Regions from separate parts of the Bacillus aerius genome, predicted to be linked through region 2. Evidence: a T-box and tRNA genes for the amino acid it is inferred to sense, from the RefSeq annotation. Region 2 holds a T-box; the other holds one or more tRNA genes.
What was found. A T-box is a leader RNA that pairs with one kind of tRNA and senses whether it is charged. The one in region 2 lies ahead of alaS (alanine--tRNA ligase), so its partner is inferred to be a tRNA-Ala.

Region 1 (9,412 bases), 1.4 Mb from region 2:
CTAGGAACAACAACGATTCAATATGGAGAAGATGAAATTGATCTAAAACCTGAATGGAAGAGACTCCATATGGTTGAAGCAGTCAAAGAAGCAACAGGTGTAGACTTCTGGCAGGAGATGTCTGTAGAAGAAGCAAAACAGCATGCTGCTGATCACGATGTTGAAATCACAAAAAACATGACAGTAGGTCATATTATCAATGAGTTCTTCGAGCAAAAAGTAGAAGAAACACTGGTTCAGCCTACTTTTATTTACGGGCACCCAGTTGAGATTTCTCCATTAGCTAAGAAAAATCCTGAAGACCCGCGCTTCACGGACCGCTTTGAGCTATTCATCGTGCGTCGTGAGCATGCAAATGCATTCACCGAACTGAATGATCCAATCGACCAAAGAGAACGTTTTGAAGCTCAATTAAAAGAACGTGAAGAAGGAAATGACGAAGCGCATCTCATGGATGACGATTTTGTTGAAGCATTAGAATATGGCATGCCGCCAACAGGTGGACTAGGAATCGGTATCGACCGATTAATCATGTTGCTAACAAATTCTCCATCAATCAGAGATGTACTGCTTTTCCCGCAAATGAGAAACCGTTAATACATCAACAAAAGCGCCATTTGATCTGTGGCGCTTTTTATTTTTCATAAAATGAAATCTTTTTCAAAAAAACTATTGCAAGAAAAGAATCCAGATGGTATATTATTATTCGTTGCCGCAAAACAGCAACGAGGTTGAAAAAAGAAAATGAAAAAAGTTCTTGACTTCAACCGAAGCGAAATGTTAAGATATTAAAGTCGCTTACGAGCGATAACGAAAATGATCTTTGAAAACTAAACAAGACAAAACGTACCTGTTAATTCGAGTTTTTATAAAAAATCCTATGATACATCATAGGTAGTCAGTCAAACGCTGACGAAAAACAAAACTTCGGTTTTGTACTTTTTCGGAGAGTTTGATCCTGGCTCAGGACGAACGCTGGCGGCGTGCCTAATACATGCAAGTCGAGCGGACAGAAGGGAGCTTGCTCCCGGATGTTAGCGGCGGACGGGTGAGTAACACGTGGGTAACCTGCCTGTAAGACTGGGATAACTCCGGGAAACCGGAGCTAATACCGGATAGTTCCTTGAACCGCATGGTTCAAGGATGAAAGACGGTTTCGGCTGTCACTTACAGATGGACCCGCGGCGCATTAGCTAGTTGGTGAGGTAACGGCTCACCAAGGCGACGATGCGTAGCCGACCTGAGAGGGTGATCGGCCACACTGGGACTGAGACACGGCCCAGACTCCTACGGGAGGCAGCAGTAGGGAATCTTCCGCAATGGACGAAAGTCTGACGGAGCAACGCCGCGTGAGTGATGAAGGTTTTCGGATCGTAAAGCTCTGTTGTTAGGGAAGAACAAGTGCAAGAGTAACTGCTTGCACCTTGACGGTACCTAACCAGAAAGCCACGGCTAACTACGTGCCAGCAGCCGCGGTAATACGTAGGTGGCAAGCGTTGTCCGGAATTATTGGGCGTAAAGGGCTCGCAGGCGGTTTCTTAAGTCTGATGTGAAAGCCCCCGGCTCAACCGGGGAGGGTCATTGGAAACTGGGAAACTTGAGTGCAGAAGAGGAGAGTGGAATTCCACGTGTAGCGGTGAAATGCGTAGAGATGTGGAGGAACACCAGTGGCGAAGGCGACTCTCTGGTCTGTAACTGACGCTGAGGAGCGAAAGCGTGGGGAGCGAACAGGATTAGATACCCTGGTAGTCCACGCCGTAAACGATGAGTGCTAAGTGTTAGGGGGTTTCCGCCCCTTAGTGCTGCAGCTAACGCATTAAGCACTCCGCCTGGGGAGTACGGTCGCAAGACTGAAACTCAAAGGAATTGACGGGGGCCCGCACAAGCGGTGGAGCATGTGGTTTAATTCGAAGCAACGCGAAGAACCTTACCAGGTCTTGACATCCTCTGACAACCCTAGAGATAGGGCTTTCCCTTCGGGGACAGAGTGACAGGTGGTGCATGGTTGTCGTCAGCTCGTGTCGTGAGATGTTGGGTTAAGTCCCGCAACGAGCGCAACCCTTGATCTTAGTTGCCAGCATTCAGTTGGGCACTCTAAGGTGACTGCCGGTGACAAACCGGAGGAAGGTGGGGATGACGTCAAATCATCATGCCCCTTATGACCTGGGCTACACACGTGCTACAATGGACAGAACAAAGGGCTGCGAGACCGCAAGGTTTAGCCAATCCCACAAATCTGTTCTCAGTTCGGATCGCAGTCTGCAACTCGACTGCGTGAAGCTGGAATCGCTAGTAATCGCGGATCAGCATGCCGCGGTGAATACGTTCCCGGGCCTTGTACACACCGCCCGTCACACCACGAGAGTTTGCAACACCCGAAGTCGGTGAGGTAACCTTTATGGAGCCAGCCGCCGAAGGTGGGGCAGATGATTGGGGTGAAGTCGTAACAAGGTAGCCGTATCGGAAGGTGCGGCTGGATCACCTCCTTTCTAAGGATATATGGAGCAGCGTACGTTTTTCGTCTTGTTTAGTTTTGAAGGATCATTCCTTCAAACATGTCTCTAGCGAGACAGGATTGTTCTTTGAAAACTAGATAACAATAAGTAATACATTCACATTGAATGCAATGCAAAGTTCATCACACATAGTGATTCTTTCTAAAGTAAGAAATGGTTAAGTTAGAAAGGGCGCACGGTGGATGCCTTGGCACTAGGAGCCGATGAAGGACGGGACGAACACCGATATGCTTCGGGGAGCTGTAAGCAAGCTTTGATCCGGAGATTTCCGAATGGGGAAACCCACTGCTCGTAATGGAGTAGTATCCATACTTGAATACATAGAGTATGAGAAGGCATACCCGGGGAACTGAAACATCTAAGTACCCGGAGGAAGAGAAAGCAAATGCGATTCCCTGAGTAGCGGCGAGCGAAACGGGAACAGCCCAAACCAAGAGGCTTGCCTCTTGGGGTTGTAGGACACTCTATACGGAGTTACAAAGGAACGATATAAGCGAAGAGGTCTGGAAAGGCCCGCCAAAGAAGGTAACAGCCCTGTAACTGAAATGTTGTTCTCTCCAGAGTGGATCCTGAGTACGGCGGAACACGTGAAATTCCGTCGGAATCCGGGAGGACCATCTCCCAAGGCTAAATACTCCCTAGTGACCGATAGTGAACCAGTACCGTGAGGGAAAGGTGAAAAGCACCCCGGAAGGGGAGTGAAATAGATCCTGAAACCGTGTGCCTACAAGTAGTCAGAGCCCGTTAACGGGTGATGGCGTGCCTTTTGTAGAATGAACCGGCGAGTTACGATCCCGTGCAAGGTTAAGCAGAAGATGCGGAGCCGCAGCGAAAGCGAGTCTGAATAGGGCGCATGAGTACGTGGTCGTAGACCCGAAACCAGGTGATCTACCCATGTCCAGGGTGAAGTTCAGGTAACACTGAATGGAGGCCCGAACCCACGCACGTTGAAAAGTGCGGGGATGAGGTGTGGGTAGGGGTGAAATGCCAATCGAACCTGGAGATAGCTGGTTCTCTCCGAAATAGCTTTAGGGCTAGCCTCAAGGTAAGAGTCTCGGAGGTAGAGCACTGATTGGACTAGGGGCCCCTACCGGGTTACCGAATTCAGTCAAACTCCGAATGCCGATGACTTATCCTTGGGAGTCAGACTGCGAGTGATAAGATCCGTAGTCGAAAGGGAAACAGCCCAGACCGCCAGCTAAGGTCCCAAAGTATACGTTAAGTGGAAAAGGATGTGGAGTTGCTTAGACAACCAGGATGTTGGCTTAGAAGCAGCCACCATTTAAAGAGTGCGTAATAGCTCACTGGTCGAGTGACTCTGCGCCGAAAATGTACCGGGGCTAAACGTATCACCGAAGCTGCGGACTGTTCTTACGAACAGTGGTAGGAGAGCGTTCTAAGTGCAGTGAAGTCAGACCGGAAGGACTGGTGGAGCGCTTAGAAGTGAGAATGCCGGTATGAGTAGCGAAAGACGGGTGAGAATCCCGTCCACCGAATGCCTAAGGTTTCCTGAGGAAGGCTCGTCCGCTCAGGGTTAGTCGGGACCTAAGCCGAGGCCGAAAGGCGTAGGCGATGGACAACAGGTTGATATTCCTGTACCACCTCCTCACCATTTGAGCAATGGGGGGACGCAGGAGGATAGGGTAAGCGCGGTATTGGATATCCGCGTCCAAGCAGTTAGGCTGGGAAATAGGCAAATCCGTTTCCCGTGAAGGCTGAGCTGTGATGGCGAGCGAAATTTAGTAGCGAAGTTCCTGATTCCACACTGCCAAGAAAAGCCTCTAGCGAGGTGAGAGGTGCCCGTACCGCAAACCGACACAGGTAGGCGAGGAGAGAATCCTAAGGTGATCGAGAGAACTCTCGTTAAGGAACTCGGCAAAATGACCCCGTAACTTCGGGAGAAGGGGTGCTTCTTAGGGTGTTAAAGCCCCGAGAAGCCGCAGTGAATAGGCCCAGGCGACTGTTTAGCAAAAACACAGGTCTCTGCGAAGCCGTAAGGCGAAGTATAGGGGCTGACGCCTGCCCGGTGCTGGAAGGTTAAGAGGAGCGCTTAGCGTAAGCGAAGGTGCGAATTGAAGCCCCAGTAAACGGCGGCCGTAACTATAACGGTCCTAAGGTAGCGAAATTCCTTGTCGGGTAAGTTCCGACCCGCACGAAAGGCGCAACGATCTGGGCACTGTCTCAACGAGAGACTCGGTGAAATTATAGTACCTGTGAAGATGCAGGTTACCCGCGACAGGACGGAAAGACCCCGTGGAGCTTTACTGCAGCCTGATATTGAATGTTGGTACAGCTTGTACAGGATAGGTAGGAGCCTTGGAAACCGGAGCGCTAGCTTCGGTGGAGGCATCGGTGGGATACTACCCTGGCTGTATTGACCTTCTAACCCGCTGCCCTTATCGGGCAGGGAGACAGTGTCAGGTGGGCAGTTTGACTGGGGCGGTCGCCTCCTAAAATGTAACGGAGGCGCCCAAAGGTTCCCTCAGAATGGTTGGAAATCATTCGCAGAGTGTAAAGGCACAAGGGAGCTTGACTGCGAGACCTACAAGTCGAGCAGGGACGAAAGTCGGGCTTAGTGATCCGGTGGTTCCGCATGGAAGGGCCATCGCTCAACGGATAAAAGCTACCCCGGGGATAACAGGCTTATCTCCCCCAAGAGTCCACATCGACGGGGAGGTTTGGCACCTCGATGTCGGCTCATCGCATCCTGGGGCTGTAGTCGGTCCCAAGGGTTGGGCTGTTCGCCCATTAAAGCGGTACGCGAGCTGGGTTCAGAACGTCGTGAGACAGTTCGGTCCCTATCCGTCGCGGGCGCAGGAAATTTGAGAGGAGCTGTCCTTAGTACGAGAGGACCGGGATGGACGCACCGCTGGTGTACCAGTTGTTCTGCCAAGGGCATCGCTGGGTAGCTATGTGCGGACGGGATAAGTGCTGAAAGCATCTAAGCATGAAGCCCCCCTCAAGATGAGATTTCCCATTCCGCAAGGAAGTAAGATCCCTGAAAGATGATCAGGTTGATAGGTCTGAGGTGGAAGCGTGGTGACACGTGGAGCTGACAGATACTAATAGATCGAGGACTTAACCTATATTCTAATGTGAAAAATGAACATTGTTATCTAGTTTTGAGAGAACATTCTCTCCATCAGGTTTGGTGGCGATAGCGAAGAGGTCACACCCGTTCCCATACCGAACACGGAAGTTAAGCTCTTCAGCGCCGATGGTAGTTGGGGGTTTCCCCCTGTGAGAGTAGGACGCCGCCAAGCTTTTCAAAGGATCAGTTCCAGTCGGAACTGGTCTTTTTTGTGTTTTAATAAATGATATATCTATTTATATTGAAAATAGTGGTCTTTCACTACATTCTCAATAACTCATTCATTTCTTCCCCTTTACTGAAATTCTAGACATTCTATAAAATTCTTATCATCCAATCTCGTCGCTCGCTCATCTTGCTAAGAGTCAATATCAACATCGAAAGAGTAAACATGTCTAAAAAGGATCTTCTCCTCTGGCAACCATATGTAGCGAACTGCGCTTGCTGCTAGATCATTGAAACCTACATAAGAGAGCAAAGGGCATCTTGGTTTGCTAATGAGAGAGGGGAGGAAGATTTGAGTTAAGCACCACAATGTTTGATGAGGCAAGGGAACATTGAGACGAATTTTTGGAAAATGACCAGGATCAATTTAATATAAAGCAAATATACAAAATGGTTTCTCGGAAAAATAAAATAATAAAAAAATTCGTTTCTATATGCATGTTATCTGAGGATTTAAGGAATAAGACAAACATTTTTCAGCTTTAAAAGAGCTGTTTTTACATTGAAAAAGCGCTATTAATGCCCTTTTTAACAAAAAAACATAAAAAAATGAAAAAAAGACTTTTAAAATGAAGAGACAAGTGGTAAACTTCTTTAGGTGACTTAACGAAAAGATGTGAAAAAATAGCTTTAAAATAAATTCAAAAATTATTTTAAAAAAGTCTTTACAAACAATATCTTATCGTTATATAATACTATTTGTCAGATCGAGAGACATTCGAAACGACACAATATGGAGGATTAGCTCAGCTGGGAGAGCATCTGCCTTACAAGCAGAGGGTCGGCGGTTCGAGCCCGTCATCCTCCACCATATTTATTCTTACATAATGTTAGGATAGATAAAGCCGGTGTAGCTCAACTGGTAGAGCAACTGACTTGTAATCAGTAGGTTGGGGGTTCAAGTCCTCTTGCCGGCACCACTTTCATATGGTAAGATAGACAAGTCGCTTTAAAAGCGAGCCATTAGCTCAGTTGGTAGAGCATCTGACTTTTAATCAGAGGGTCGAAGGTTCGAGTCCTTCATGGCTCACCATTTTCATGCGGGTGTGGCGGAATTGGCAGACGCGCTAGACTTAGGATCTAGTGTCTTTATGACGTGGGGGTTCAAGTCCCTTCACCCGCATTGCCAAACAACATAAAGAAATCCTGTAATGCGGAAGTAGTTCAGTGGTAGAACACCACCTTGCCAAGGTGGGGGTCGCGGGTTCGAATCCCGTCTTCCGCTTATACCATCCACGCCGGGGTGGTGGAATTGGCAGACACACAGGACTTAAAATCCTGCGGTAGGTGACTACCGTGCCGGTTCAAGTCCGGCCCTCGGCATTATAAAATAAGCGCCCGTAGCTCAATTGGATAGAGCGTTTGACTACGGATCAAAAGGTTAGGGGTTCGACTCCTCTCGGGCGCGCCATTAAGATCGGGAAGTAGCTCAGCTTGGTAGAGCACTTGGTTTGGGACCAAGGGGTCGCAGGTTCGAATCCTGTCTTCCCGACCATCTTTTATGGGGCCTTAGCTCAGCTGGGAGAGCGCCTGCCTTGCACGCAGGAGGTCAGCGGTTCGATCCCGCTAGGCTCCACCAATATGATCTTTGAAAACTAAACAAGACAAAACGTACCTGTTAATTCGAGTTTTTATAAAAAATCCTATGATACATCATAGGTAGTCAGTCAAACGCTGACGAAAAACAAAACTTCGGTTTTGTACTTTTTCGGAGAGTTTGATCCTGGCTCAGGACGAACGCTGGCGGCGTGCCTAATACATGCAAGTCGAGCGGACAGAAGGGAGCTTGCTCCCGGATGTTAGCGGCGGACGGGTGAGTAACACGTGGGTAACCTGCCTGTAAGACTGGGATAACTCCGGGAAACCGGAGCTAATACCGGATAGTTCCTTGAACCGCATGGTTCAAGGATGAAAGACGGTTTCGGCTGTCACTTACAGATGGACCCGCGGCGCATTAGCTAGTTGGTGAGGTAACGGCTCACCAAGGCGACGATGCGTAGCCGACCTGAGAGGGTGATCGGCCACACTGGGACTGAGACACGGCCCAGACTCCTACGGGAGGCAGCAGTAGGGAATCTTCCGCAATGGACGAAAGTCTGACGGAGCAACGCCGCGTGAGTGATGAAGGTTTTCGGATCGTAAAGCTCTGTTGTTAGGGAAGAACAAGTGCAAGAGTAACTGCTTGCACCTTGACGGTACCTAACCAGAAAGCCACGGCTAACTACGTGCCAGCAGCCGCGGTAATACGTAGGTGGCAAGCGTTGTCCGGAATTATTGGGCGTAAAGGGCTCGCAGGCGGTTTCTTAAGTCTGATGTGAAAGCCCCCGGCTCAACCGGGGAGGGTCATTGGAAACTGGGAAACTTGAGTGCAGAAGAGGAGAGTGGAATTCCACGTGTAGCGGTGAAATGCGTAGAGATGTGGAGGAACACCAGTGGCGAAGGCGACTCTCTGGTCTGTAACTGACGCTGAGGAGCGAAAGCGTGGGGAGCGAACAGGATTAGATACCCTGGTAGTCCACGCCGTAAACGATGAGTGCTAAGTGTTAGGGGGTTTCCGCCCCTTAGTGCTGCAGCTAACGCATTAAGCACTCCGCCTGGGGAGTACGGTCGCAAGACTGAAACTCAAAGGAATTGACGGGGGCCCGCACAAGCGGTGGAGCATGTGGTTTAATTCGAAGCAACGCGAAGAACCTTACCAGGTCTTGACATCCTCTGACAACCCTAGAGATAGGGCTTTCCCTTCGGGGACAGAGTGACAGGTGGTGCATGGTTGTCGTCAGCTCGTGTCGTGAGATGTTGGGTTAAGTCCCGCAACGAGCGCAACCCTTGATCTTAGTTGCCAGCATTCAGTTGGGCACTCTAAGGTGACTGCCGGTGACAAACCGGAGGAAGGTGGGGATGACGTCAAATCATCATGCCCCTTATGACCTGGGCTACACACGTGCTACAATGGACAGAACAAAGGGCTGCGAGACCGCAAGGTTTAGCCAATCCCACAAATCTGTTCTCAGTTCGGATCGCAGTCTGCAACTCGACTGCGTGAAGCTGGAATCGCTAGTAATCGCGGATCAGCATGCCGCGGTGAATACGTTCCCGGGCCTTGTACACACCGCCCGTCACACCACGAGAGTTTGCAACACCCGAAGTCGGTGAGGTAACCTTTATGGAGCCAGCCGCCGAAGGTGGGGCAGATGATTGGGGTGAAGTCGTAACAAGGTAGCCGTATCGGAAGGTGCGGCTGGATCACCTCCTTTCTAAGGATATATGGAGCAGTGTGCGTTTTCGTCTTGTTTAGTTTTGAAGGATCATTCCTTCAAACATGTCTCTAGCGAGACAGGATTGTTCTTTGAAAACTAGATAACAATAAGTAATACATTCACATTGAATGCAATGCAAAGTTCATCACACATAGTGATTCTTTCTAAAGTAAGAAATGGTTAAGTTAGAAAGGGCGCACGGTGGATGCCTTGGCACTAGGAGCCGATGAAGGACGGGACGAACACCGATATGCTTCGGGGAGCTGTAAGCAAGCTTTGATCCGGAGATTTCCGAATGGGGAAACCCACTGCTCGTAATGGAG
Region 2 (9,412 bases):
TCTCGCAACTGAAAATCTCGACGCCGTCAGCTCTGCCGCTTCCCCCATATGAGGGTCCCCTATCCACTCTGGAGAAAAGCGGGCCCTTTCTTTCATTGGTGACCGAGAAATGCTTTCCGTTCCACCAGCGATATACATTGATCCCTCCCCCGACTGAATCATGATGCACGCCGTTCTAATGGCTTCAAGACCGGAAGCACACTGCCTATCAATGGTCATACCCGGAATATGTAATGAAAGCCCTGCTTCTAACGAGGACAGACGGGCAATGTTGCCACCACCCCCGACGACATTGCCTAAAATGATGTCATCTGGCTTGGTCACGTTTGAAAAATGCTGGATCAAGGGCGCGGCTAGATGCTCTGGCCGGTAATCCTTCAACATTCCATTTTTCTCACCGAAGGGCGTCCGCTTCGCTTGTACGATCACGGCTTGCATGATAATTGTTCCTCCGCCCACTTTTTCATACTGGCACGAGCGATTTTCCCTCCTGATGTTTCGATCATTTTGTCCGTGACGAGCCATTTTTTTGGTACTTTGTATGCCGCTAATGTTTCTTTTACAGCTTGCCGAATGATTTTTGTTTGCTGTACATTCTCAATAATGGCAACAGGGATTTCGCCCCAATAAGGATCAGGAAGTCCAATCACGATTGACCGATTCACCTCTGGCTGTTCATTCAGCACACGCTCAATTTCCTCTGGAAAAATATTCAGTCCCCCATAGACAATCATGCCATTCTCGCGGCCGCTCATATACAAGTAACCATCTTCGTCGAGCCACCCCATGTCATATACGGTCAGCCACTCTTCGGGCGGCTTTTCATCTTGTAAATAGCCTGAAAAAGACATTGGGCTTTTCACATAAATTCTCCCTATTTCATTTGGCTTGCAAACGGTTTGATCTGCCCTCCTGACTTCAACCTGAATAGAAGGAAAAGGCTTTCCGACAGAAGTAGGCTTTTGCAAAAAGTCATCTGAAGATAAATAGGAGACAAAACTCAATTCTGATGTTCCATAAAAATCAAAAAATGTGATGTGGGGATTGCGGTTGACGAGCTGTTTTTTTGAAGAGTTTCCCCAATCTGCACCAGACGACAGGACAAGAAGCGGATTCTTTCCGAAAGCATCCATTTGCAGTAACGATTCTGTCATGGTCGGAACCGTATAAATAGCCGTAATGTCTCCTTTCTCTAAGGTTTTCTTTGCTTTCTCTGGCACAAATTTTTCTAACAATGTCACAGTGCCACCGAAATAAAGTGTGCTGATCGCACCGTATAAAAAATGAGAGGATAAAAGTGTGCCCAAAATCAGTACATGATCTTTATGTGTGATCCCAAAGACGGATGTTGTCATTTGAAAGCTCTGGATCCATGACTGCTGGCGTCTTATAAAGGCTTTGGGCGATCCCGTTGATCCTGAAGTAAATCCCATATAAAAAGCAGGATCTTCCTCCGTATCACTTTTGTTCGATTGAACTCTTATGCTGAGGCTGATTCTTTCTTTCCATTCAGATAAAGAGAGCACTGGCATATCCAGCTTGTACTTTTCAATTTTTTTGATATATCGATCTTCCACAATGACAAGGTCTGCCTCGCTTAATAAGAGCTTTTCCGCGCATTCCTTATCACTCCACCGCGGATCAAGAGGCACCGCTGTCCATCCTGCAGAAGCTGCACCAGCAAATAGTTGGAGAAACGGAACACCATTTGATACTAAAAAAGCGACTCTTTTTTGCTGATGAGGCGTTTCTTTTAACCATTGTGCAGATGACTTCACACGCTCATGCCATTCTTCATAAGTGATCTGCTCTTTTTCATCTATGATCGCCATCTGATCTGGCTTCACTTTTGCATGAGCTGCATAGCTTTCCGTTATTCTCATCAAACTGCTCGCCTCCCTCTATGTAAGTCCCTTTTTCGATATGACATCGCTTGAATGATTTTCACCGTGAAGACGGCACATATCCCTGCTTTGATCAGATCACCCGGTAAATAAATGACGCTGAACAGAGCTGCTTGCGTGATCTTTATATGCATCATCATGGCTTGAAAGGGAATTCCGCCTATATATAATATCCCGATACTGCATACCGCATAGATCAAAAATAGTCGTAAGGCCGTCACTTTCTTCAGCCGGTTCAGCCACAGGCTGATCATAAAGGCAGCCACTGGATAAGCAAGTAAAAAACCACCGCTTGGCCCAAAAAAGACCCCTATTCCGCCTCTTCCTCCAGATAAAAGAGGTGCGCCTGCTGCCACTATTAGAAGAAACAGAAGTAAACTAATCAGGGCTTGCTTTGGTTTTAACAGCCCTCCAGCAAGCAAAAGACCTGCGGTTTGTAAGGTGATTGGTACAGGTGTAAACGCAAGAAAAATAGGCGGAATCAATCCTAACATCCCAATAACTGCTGTCATGAATGCCATTTGCATCATATCGTGAATTTTCAATTTTCATACCCCTCACTCGATGTTTTTGATAAAAATAGCGTAAAAGGTCGAGTGATATATGTCAACTAAATTTCAATAATAGTTTACATATAGAATGTAAAAAAAGACCTGTGAAGAAAGATCACAGAGATCATGTTCACAGGCCTTATATTCGTTCTATTCTTCTTCGTCTTCTTGATCTAAGAACGTATTTAACGTTTCTTCAATCATGTCCCACTCTTCATCCGTTTCAATTGGCTCTAATTCGCCATCTTCACCGTCTTCGTTTGGTGTGAAGCTTGATGCATGAATTTCAATTTCTTCGTTATCTTGTTCAGAAATTGGGTAGTAAAGAACATATGATTTGTTAAAATGGTCGCTTTCAAAAGTAAATAGTACTTCGCAAAGCTGCTCATTTCCATTATCATCAACGATTGTAATTTGCTTTTCTCCGTGTTCCATTTGATTCACCTCATTTTAATTTAAGCTGTCTAAGTACCCTTGAAGGATCATAACAGCCGCCATTTTATCAATGACTTTTTTACGCTTTTGTCTGCTCACATCTGCAGAGATGAGCATTTTTTCTGCTGCCATCGTTGACAGACGCTCGTCCCAAAGCACAACAGGAACATTGTACGTGTTTTCTAACACTTTCGCAAATGATTGGCTGGCCTCGCCTCTTGGACCGACCGTACCGTTCATATTTTTTGGAAAACCAAGTACAATTTTATCCGTTCCATATTGCGAGACGATCTCAGACAGGCGGCTGAGACCAAAGTCTCCGCCTGCTTCATCAATTTTAATGGTTTCAATCCCTTGAGCTGTCCATCCCATTTCATCACTGATTGCCACACCAAGGGTTTTCGTGCCTAAATCTAAGCCTAAAATTCTCATGTTTTACGCCTCTTTATGTGTTTCTAAGTACGATTTAACCAATTCCTCAATTAATTCGTCTCGTTCTAGTTTACGAATTAGGTTGCGTGCATCCTGATGTCTTGGAATATAAGCAGGGTCGCCTGACAGCAAGTATCCGACAATTTGATTGATCGGGTTGTATCCTTTTTCTTGGAGTGCGTCATAAACTGTTATGAGCACTTCATTCACATTGGTTTCAGCTGAATCATCAGAGAAGTTAAACTTCATTGTCTTATCAAATGAACTCACTGCTTCTTGCACCTCTCTTCCAACATTCTACTAGCAAGCTTTTTTCTAACCGCTCATCTAATACCATTATTCTACACTACATTGACTGATTATAAAACGGATTTGACAGATTCTTCGACAGTTGCCAGTGCTTCTTCAAGCTTTTCTGGCTGTTTCCCGCCTGCTTGTGCCATATCTGGGCGTCCGCCTCCGCCTCCGCCGCAGATTTCAGCTGCCTGCTTCACAAGTTTTCCTGCATGAAGACCTTTTTCAATGACGTCTTTCGTCACACCGGCTGAAATGTTGACTTTTCCATTTTGAACAGCGCCAAGTACGATGACAGCTGAACCTAATTTCGCTTTTAAGTCATCAACCATCGTTCTTAAATGGTTCATGTCTTTGGCGTTTACTTTTTCAGTTAACACGTTCACTCCGCCAACTTCGATCACTTTTTCTAAAATAGAGCCAGCTTCTGCTTGACTTAATTTCGCAAGAAGTGATTCGTTTTCTCTTTGAACTTCTTTTAAATCAGCCTGCAAGGAAGCGATGCGTTTTGGTACATCTTTTGTATTTGATTTCAGTTCATTAGCTGCCTTTTCTAAAATCGCAAGCTGATCATTTAATTCTTCATAAGCACCTTTACCTGTTACAGCCTCAATACGGCGTGTTCCAGCACCAATACCCGATTCAGATGCAATTTTAAACAATCCGATCTCCGCAGTGTTTTGAACGTGACAGCCTCCGCATAACTCGATGCTGTAATCACCCACTTGCACCACACGGACAATATCGCCATACTTCTCGCCAAACAGCGCCATTGCGCCCATTTCTTTTGCTTCAGCAATTGGTTTCAGGTCAATGGCAACCGAAATGCCTTCCCAAATCTTTTCGTTGACGATTTTTTCAATTTGTGACAATTCTTCTTTTGTTACTTGTCCAAAGTGAGAAAAGTCAAAGCGAAGTCTGTTTTCATTCACAAGTGAACCCGCTTGGTTAACGTGGCTGCCCAATACATCTTTTAGCGCTTGGTGCAAAAGATGTGTCGCTGTGTGATTTTTCACAATGCCTTTTCGAAGCGCTGATTCGACTTCTGCAGTGACTTCAATGCCTTTTTGAACCGTACCACTTACGACGACTCCTTCGTGGACATGCTGGCCGTTTGGCGCCTTTTTCACATCTTTGATATCAATGATCGCTTCGGCACTTTTTAACGTTCCTTTATCCGCCACTTGTCCGCCGCTTTCCGCATAGAAAGGTGTTTCATCTAATAAAATTTGCACCGTTTCCCCTTCGTGAGCTTCTGTGACAATTTCACCGTTTTGAAGCAATTCGATAATACGAGCATCTGCAGTTAAATTTTCATAGCCTACAAACGTACTTTCTGCTTTAATATCGCCTAAAGCCCCGCCTTGAACCTGCATACTACCTACATCTTGTCTGGCATTTCTTGCACGTTCACGCTGCTTCTCCATTTCTAGCTGGAAGCCTTCACGATCGACTGTCATGTTCTCATCTTCTGCATATTCTTCTGTGAGTTCGACCGGGAATCCATATGTGTCATAAAGCTTAAACACATCTATACCGGAAATTTGTGAGCTGCCATTGTCTCGTTCTTTTTTGATCACTTCTGATAAAATGGCTAACCCTTCATTCAGTGTCTCATGGAAACGCTCTTCTTCATTTTTGATCACTTTTGCAATAAATTCTTCTTTTGCTTGAACATCTGGATAGAAATCCTTCATGATCTCCGCAACAACTGGAACTAGGTCATACATAAATGGACGGTGGATATGGATCGTTTTTGCATAACGCACAGCACGGCGCAGCAAACGTCTTAACACATAACCTCGGCCTTCATTAGAAGGAAGTGCTCCGTCACTGACGGCAAAGGCAACAGTACGAATGTGGTCAGCAATGACTTTAAATGCTGTGTCTTTTTCTTTTGACTCCCCATAGCTTTCTCCTGAAATCGTTTCTACTGCACGAATAATCGGCATGAACAGGTCTGTATCAAAGTTCGTCGGTACGTTTTGAATAACAGAGACCATACGCTCAAGACCCATTCCTGTATCAATGTTTTTCTTCGGAAGCGGTGTGTATGTACCATCTGGATTATGGTTAAATTCAGAAAAAACAAGATTCCATACTTCTAGATAACGTTCATTTTCTCCGCCTGGATATAATTCAGGGTCGTTCATGTCGTTGCCATATGCTTCGCCGCGATCATAGAAAATTTCTGTATTCGGACCACTTGGCCCCTCGCCAATATCCCAGAAGTTGCCCTCTAGACGAATAATTCGTTCCTCAGGGACACCAATTTTATCTCTCCAAAGAACATACGCTTCTTCATCCTCTGGATGTACCGTTACAGATAACAGATTCGGATCAAAGCCAATCCACTCGTCACTTGTGAGGAATTCCCAAGCCCATTCGATTGCCTCTTCTTTGAAATAGTCTCCAATAGAGAAGTTGCCCAGCATTTCAAAAAACGTATGATGGCGTGCTGTTTTCCCTACATTTTCAATGTCATTTGTACGAATTGATTTTTGTGCGTTGCAAATACGTGGATTCTCAGGCACGACGCGGCCATCGAAGTATTTCTTTAATGTTGCCACCCCGCTGTTAATCCATAGAAGTGTTGGATCGTCATGCGGTACGAGGGACGCACTCGGTTCGACAGCATGTCCTTTTTCTTTAAAAAAATCTAAAAACATTTGACGTACTTGAGCTGAAGTTAAAGTTTTCATCATAAATCCTCCCTTTTTTATTCTCAATCTTCACACAAACGAAAAAACATCCCGCCCTATGCAAGCAAAAAACTACTTACACAGGGACGAGATGCTCTCGCGGTACCACCCTGATTATAGACATATGCGTCTATCACCTTCACATCCGATAACGCCGGAAGAGAGCGGCAGTGTTTATCTGCACTCGGGACTAGCTTCCGTTAAAGGTCTGATAAGGCTTTTCTCAGCAAACAAAGCCTCTCTCTGCAACAGCTTTTTAACGTACTCGGGTCCGTCATTGAATTCAATATGTATGAATCGAAATTATTATAGACAACTCGGCTCGTCTTGTCAATGAACGCTTCGTCTCATGTGAATATATTGCACAATGATGACCCTCATAATGGCTGCGGACGGCACGGCTAAAATCATCCCAATCAAGCCAAACAACTCACCTCCAGCAAGTAACACCAGCATGATCACGACAGGATGCATATGCAGGCTTCTCCCGACAATGATCGGACTCAGTACATTGCTTTCTAAAAATTGAAGCACGGCTACTGTAATTAGCACAATGATCACTGACTTCACTGAGATGGTAAAAGCAATAAAGACAGCTGGAATCGCTCCAATAATCGGGCCAAAATACGGAATGACATTCGTTGCACCGATTAACATACCTAGTACAAGCGGATATGGAATATGAAACAGCCAAAGAACAATGGCAGCAGCTCCCCCAATTAAAGAACAGACAAGCAATTGCCCTCTAATATAATCCCCAAGTGAGTCATCCACTGCTTTCACAAAGGCATGTCCCCTTTTTCGGAAGCTTGGCGGGGTTAAATACCATGCTGCCCGCTTCATCGTGTTCATATCTTTCACCATATAAAAGACAAGAAAAGGAATAAGTGCAGCAACTAAGGCGTAATCAAGCAGTACTTTACAGCTAAGAATCATCCGCTCTGCCCCATTTGCGGCATACGTCTCAGATTGGACAATAAAACGATCCAGCCGTTCATGTAGTCCATCAGGCCAGTGGCTTGTATGACGATGAACATGTGATAAAGCACCATTATACGTTTCGGCAAGCATGGGAATTTGCTCCGACAATTCATTTAACTGAGCGATTAAAACCGGTGCCCCTTTATACACAGCCAAACCAATACCGCCAAAAAACAGCACATATATCAATAAGAGACTGACCGTCCTTGGCAAACCTCGCTTATGTAGTCTTTCAACAATTGGATAAAGAAGATAAGAAATAAAAATAGCGATAAGAAGCGGGATCAAAACCGCTTTGAGCAATAAAAAAATAGGCATCCATAACTCGTCGAGCTGAACCAAAATGAGTAAAGACGCAAGGACAAGCAGTACACCTGCAGCATACATTAGAAACTCGATCGGACGTTTCTTCACCTTTTTCACCTCTCTTCTTATTGTTTAACCAACTTCTGCAATTATCCATGTAAATAAAATTTGTCCTAACTTTGTTAAAAATGAATACACATGAAACATACGGCTCCATCCAAAGTCACTGTTTGCTGTAAAATCTCGTTAGAAAATATTCCATTATTTTCTTATTTTTGCCTCATTTATGCTAGAATCCACTTTAGCTCAATCATTAGAAGAGGAGGTTCTTCATGATCACATTCGAAGAAGTCAACAAGCATTACGGCCAGTTCCATGTACTTAAGGACATTAACCTACATATTCAAAAAGGTGAGGTTGTTGTGATCATCGGTCCTTCAGGGTCTGGAAAAAGCACGATGCTTAGATGTATCAATCGTCTTGAAAGCATTGATGAAGGAAAAGTCCTTGTCAATCAAGTGTCTGTTCAGCATCCGAAAACCAACATCAATCTCATCAGGCAAAATATCGGGATGGTGTTTCAGCACTTCCATCTTTATCCGCATAAGACGGTGCTTGAAAACATTATGCTTGCGCCGATGAAGGTTAAAAAAGTGAGCAAAGAAGAAGCAAAGGAAACAGCTGAATTTTATTTAAATAAAGTTGGCATTCCTGAGAAAGCAGACACCTACCCTTCTAGACTCTCAGGAGGACAGCAGCAGCGTGTGGCAATCGCAAGGGGACTTGCAATGAAACCTGAGGTCATGCTTTTCGATGAACCAACATCAGCTCTTGATCCAGAGATGATCGGTGAGGTGCTAGATGTGATGAAACAGCTGGCAAGGGAAGGGATGACAATGGTCGTTGTCACGCACGAGATGGGATTTGCCCGTGAAGTCGCAGATCGCATTGTGTTTATTGATGAAGGAAGAATTCTTGAAGAATCTACACCAGCTGCCTTTTATGAAAAACCGCGCGAGAAACGCGCTCAGCTCTTTTTAAGCCGTATTTTAAATCACTAGGGGGAATGAATTTGATGAAAAAAATGAAACGCTTTGGCCTATTACTGTTGATGACTTGCTGTATGATCGCTCTCGCTGCTTGTGGATCTGCCGAGAAAGGCTCAACTGATGCAAAACAAGGCAGCTCATTAGAAGCCATTAAGAAAGACAAAAAAATCGTTTTCGGTGTGAAAAACGATACTCGTTTATTCGGTCTAAAAAATCCTAGTAACGGGGATATTGAAGGGTTTGATATTGATATCGCAAAAGCGATCACTAAAGAAATGCTCGGTGATGAAGGAAAAGCAGAATTCAAAGAAGTGACATCTAAAACAAGGATTCCTTTACTGCAAAAAGGAGATATTCATGCCATTGTTGCCACAATGACGATCACAGAAGAGCGTAAAAAAGAGGTCAATTTCTCAGATGTTTACTTTGAAGCAGGACAATCACTGCTTGTGAAAAAAGGCAGCGACATTCAATCGATTGATGATCTTAAAAAAGGTACGAAGGTGCTTGCAGTGAAAGGGTCCACTTCTTCTCAAAACATTCGCGAAAAAGCACCAGAAGCATCCGTTTTAGAATTTGAAAATTACCAAGAAGCCTTTACAGCCTTAAAATCAAATCAAGGGCAAGTTCTGACAACTGATAATGCAATTTTATTTGGCATGGCAGACGAAGATTCAAATTATGAAGTCGTTGGCGGAACATTTACCGATGAGCCTTATGGCATCGCTGTGAAAAAAGGCGATGAAAAATTGACAGAA

Region 1: it encodes a tRNA-Ala, which carries the amino acid that the T-box ahead of alaS (alanine--tRNA ligase) is inferred to sense. The anticodon was not compared.

The regions. Positions count from the first base shown of each region.
Region 1 covers NZ_JARYHO010000001.1:3,875,576-3,884,987, forward strand. Annotated here, with positions in the region: gene lysS (lysine--tRNA ligase) at 1-597, shown strand, start outside; rRNA gene M2353_RS20080 (16S ribosomal RNA) at 941-2,489, shown strand; rRNA gene M2353_RS20085 (23S ribosomal RNA) at 2,672-5,602, shown strand; rRNA gene rrf (5S ribosomal RNA) at 5,664-5,779, shown strand; tRNA gene M2353_RS20095 (tRNA-Val) at 6,568-6,643, shown strand; tRNA gene M2353_RS20100 (tRNA-Thr) at 6,677-6,752, shown strand; tRNA gene M2353_RS20105 (tRNA-Lys) at 6,790-6,865, shown strand; tRNA gene M2353_RS20110 (tRNA-Leu) at 6,873-6,955, shown strand; tRNA gene M2353_RS20115 (tRNA-Gly) at 6,986-7,057, shown strand; tRNA gene M2353_RS20120 (tRNA-Leu) at 7,070-7,155, shown strand; tRNA gene M2353_RS20125 (tRNA-Arg) at 7,167-7,243, shown strand; tRNA gene M2353_RS20130 (tRNA-Pro) at 7,251-7,327, shown strand; tRNA gene M2353_RS20135 (tRNA-Ala) at 7,336-7,411, shown strand; rRNA gene M2353_RS20140 (16S ribosomal RNA) at 7,538-9,086, shown strand; partial or broken rRNA gene M2353_RS20145 (23S ribosomal RNA) at 9,268-9,412, shown strand, end outside.
Region 2 covers NZ_JARYHO010000001.1:2,428,204-2,437,615, forward strand. Annotated here, with positions in the region: gene M2353_RS12585 (acetyl-CoA C-acyltransferase) at 1-438, opposite strand, end outside; gene M2353_RS12590 (acyl-CoA synthetase) at 426-1,883, opposite strand; gene M2353_RS12595 (biotin transporter BioY) at 1,883-2,449, opposite strand; gene M2353_RS12600 (DUF1292 domain-containing protein) at 2,606-2,890, opposite strand; gene ruvX (Holliday junction resolvase RuvX) at 2,906-3,322, opposite strand; gene M2353_RS12610 (IreB family regulatory phosphoprotein) at 3,326-3,592, opposite strand; gene alaS (alanine--tRNA ligase) at 3,682-6,318, opposite strand; T-box leader at 6,398-6,605, opposite strand; gene M2353_RS12620 (AI-2E family transporter) at 6,649-7,686, opposite strand; gene M2353_RS12625 (amino acid ABC transporter ATP-binding protein) at 7,938-8,666, shown strand; gene M2353_RS12630 (transporter substrate-binding domain-containing protein) at 8,681-9,412, shown strand, end outside.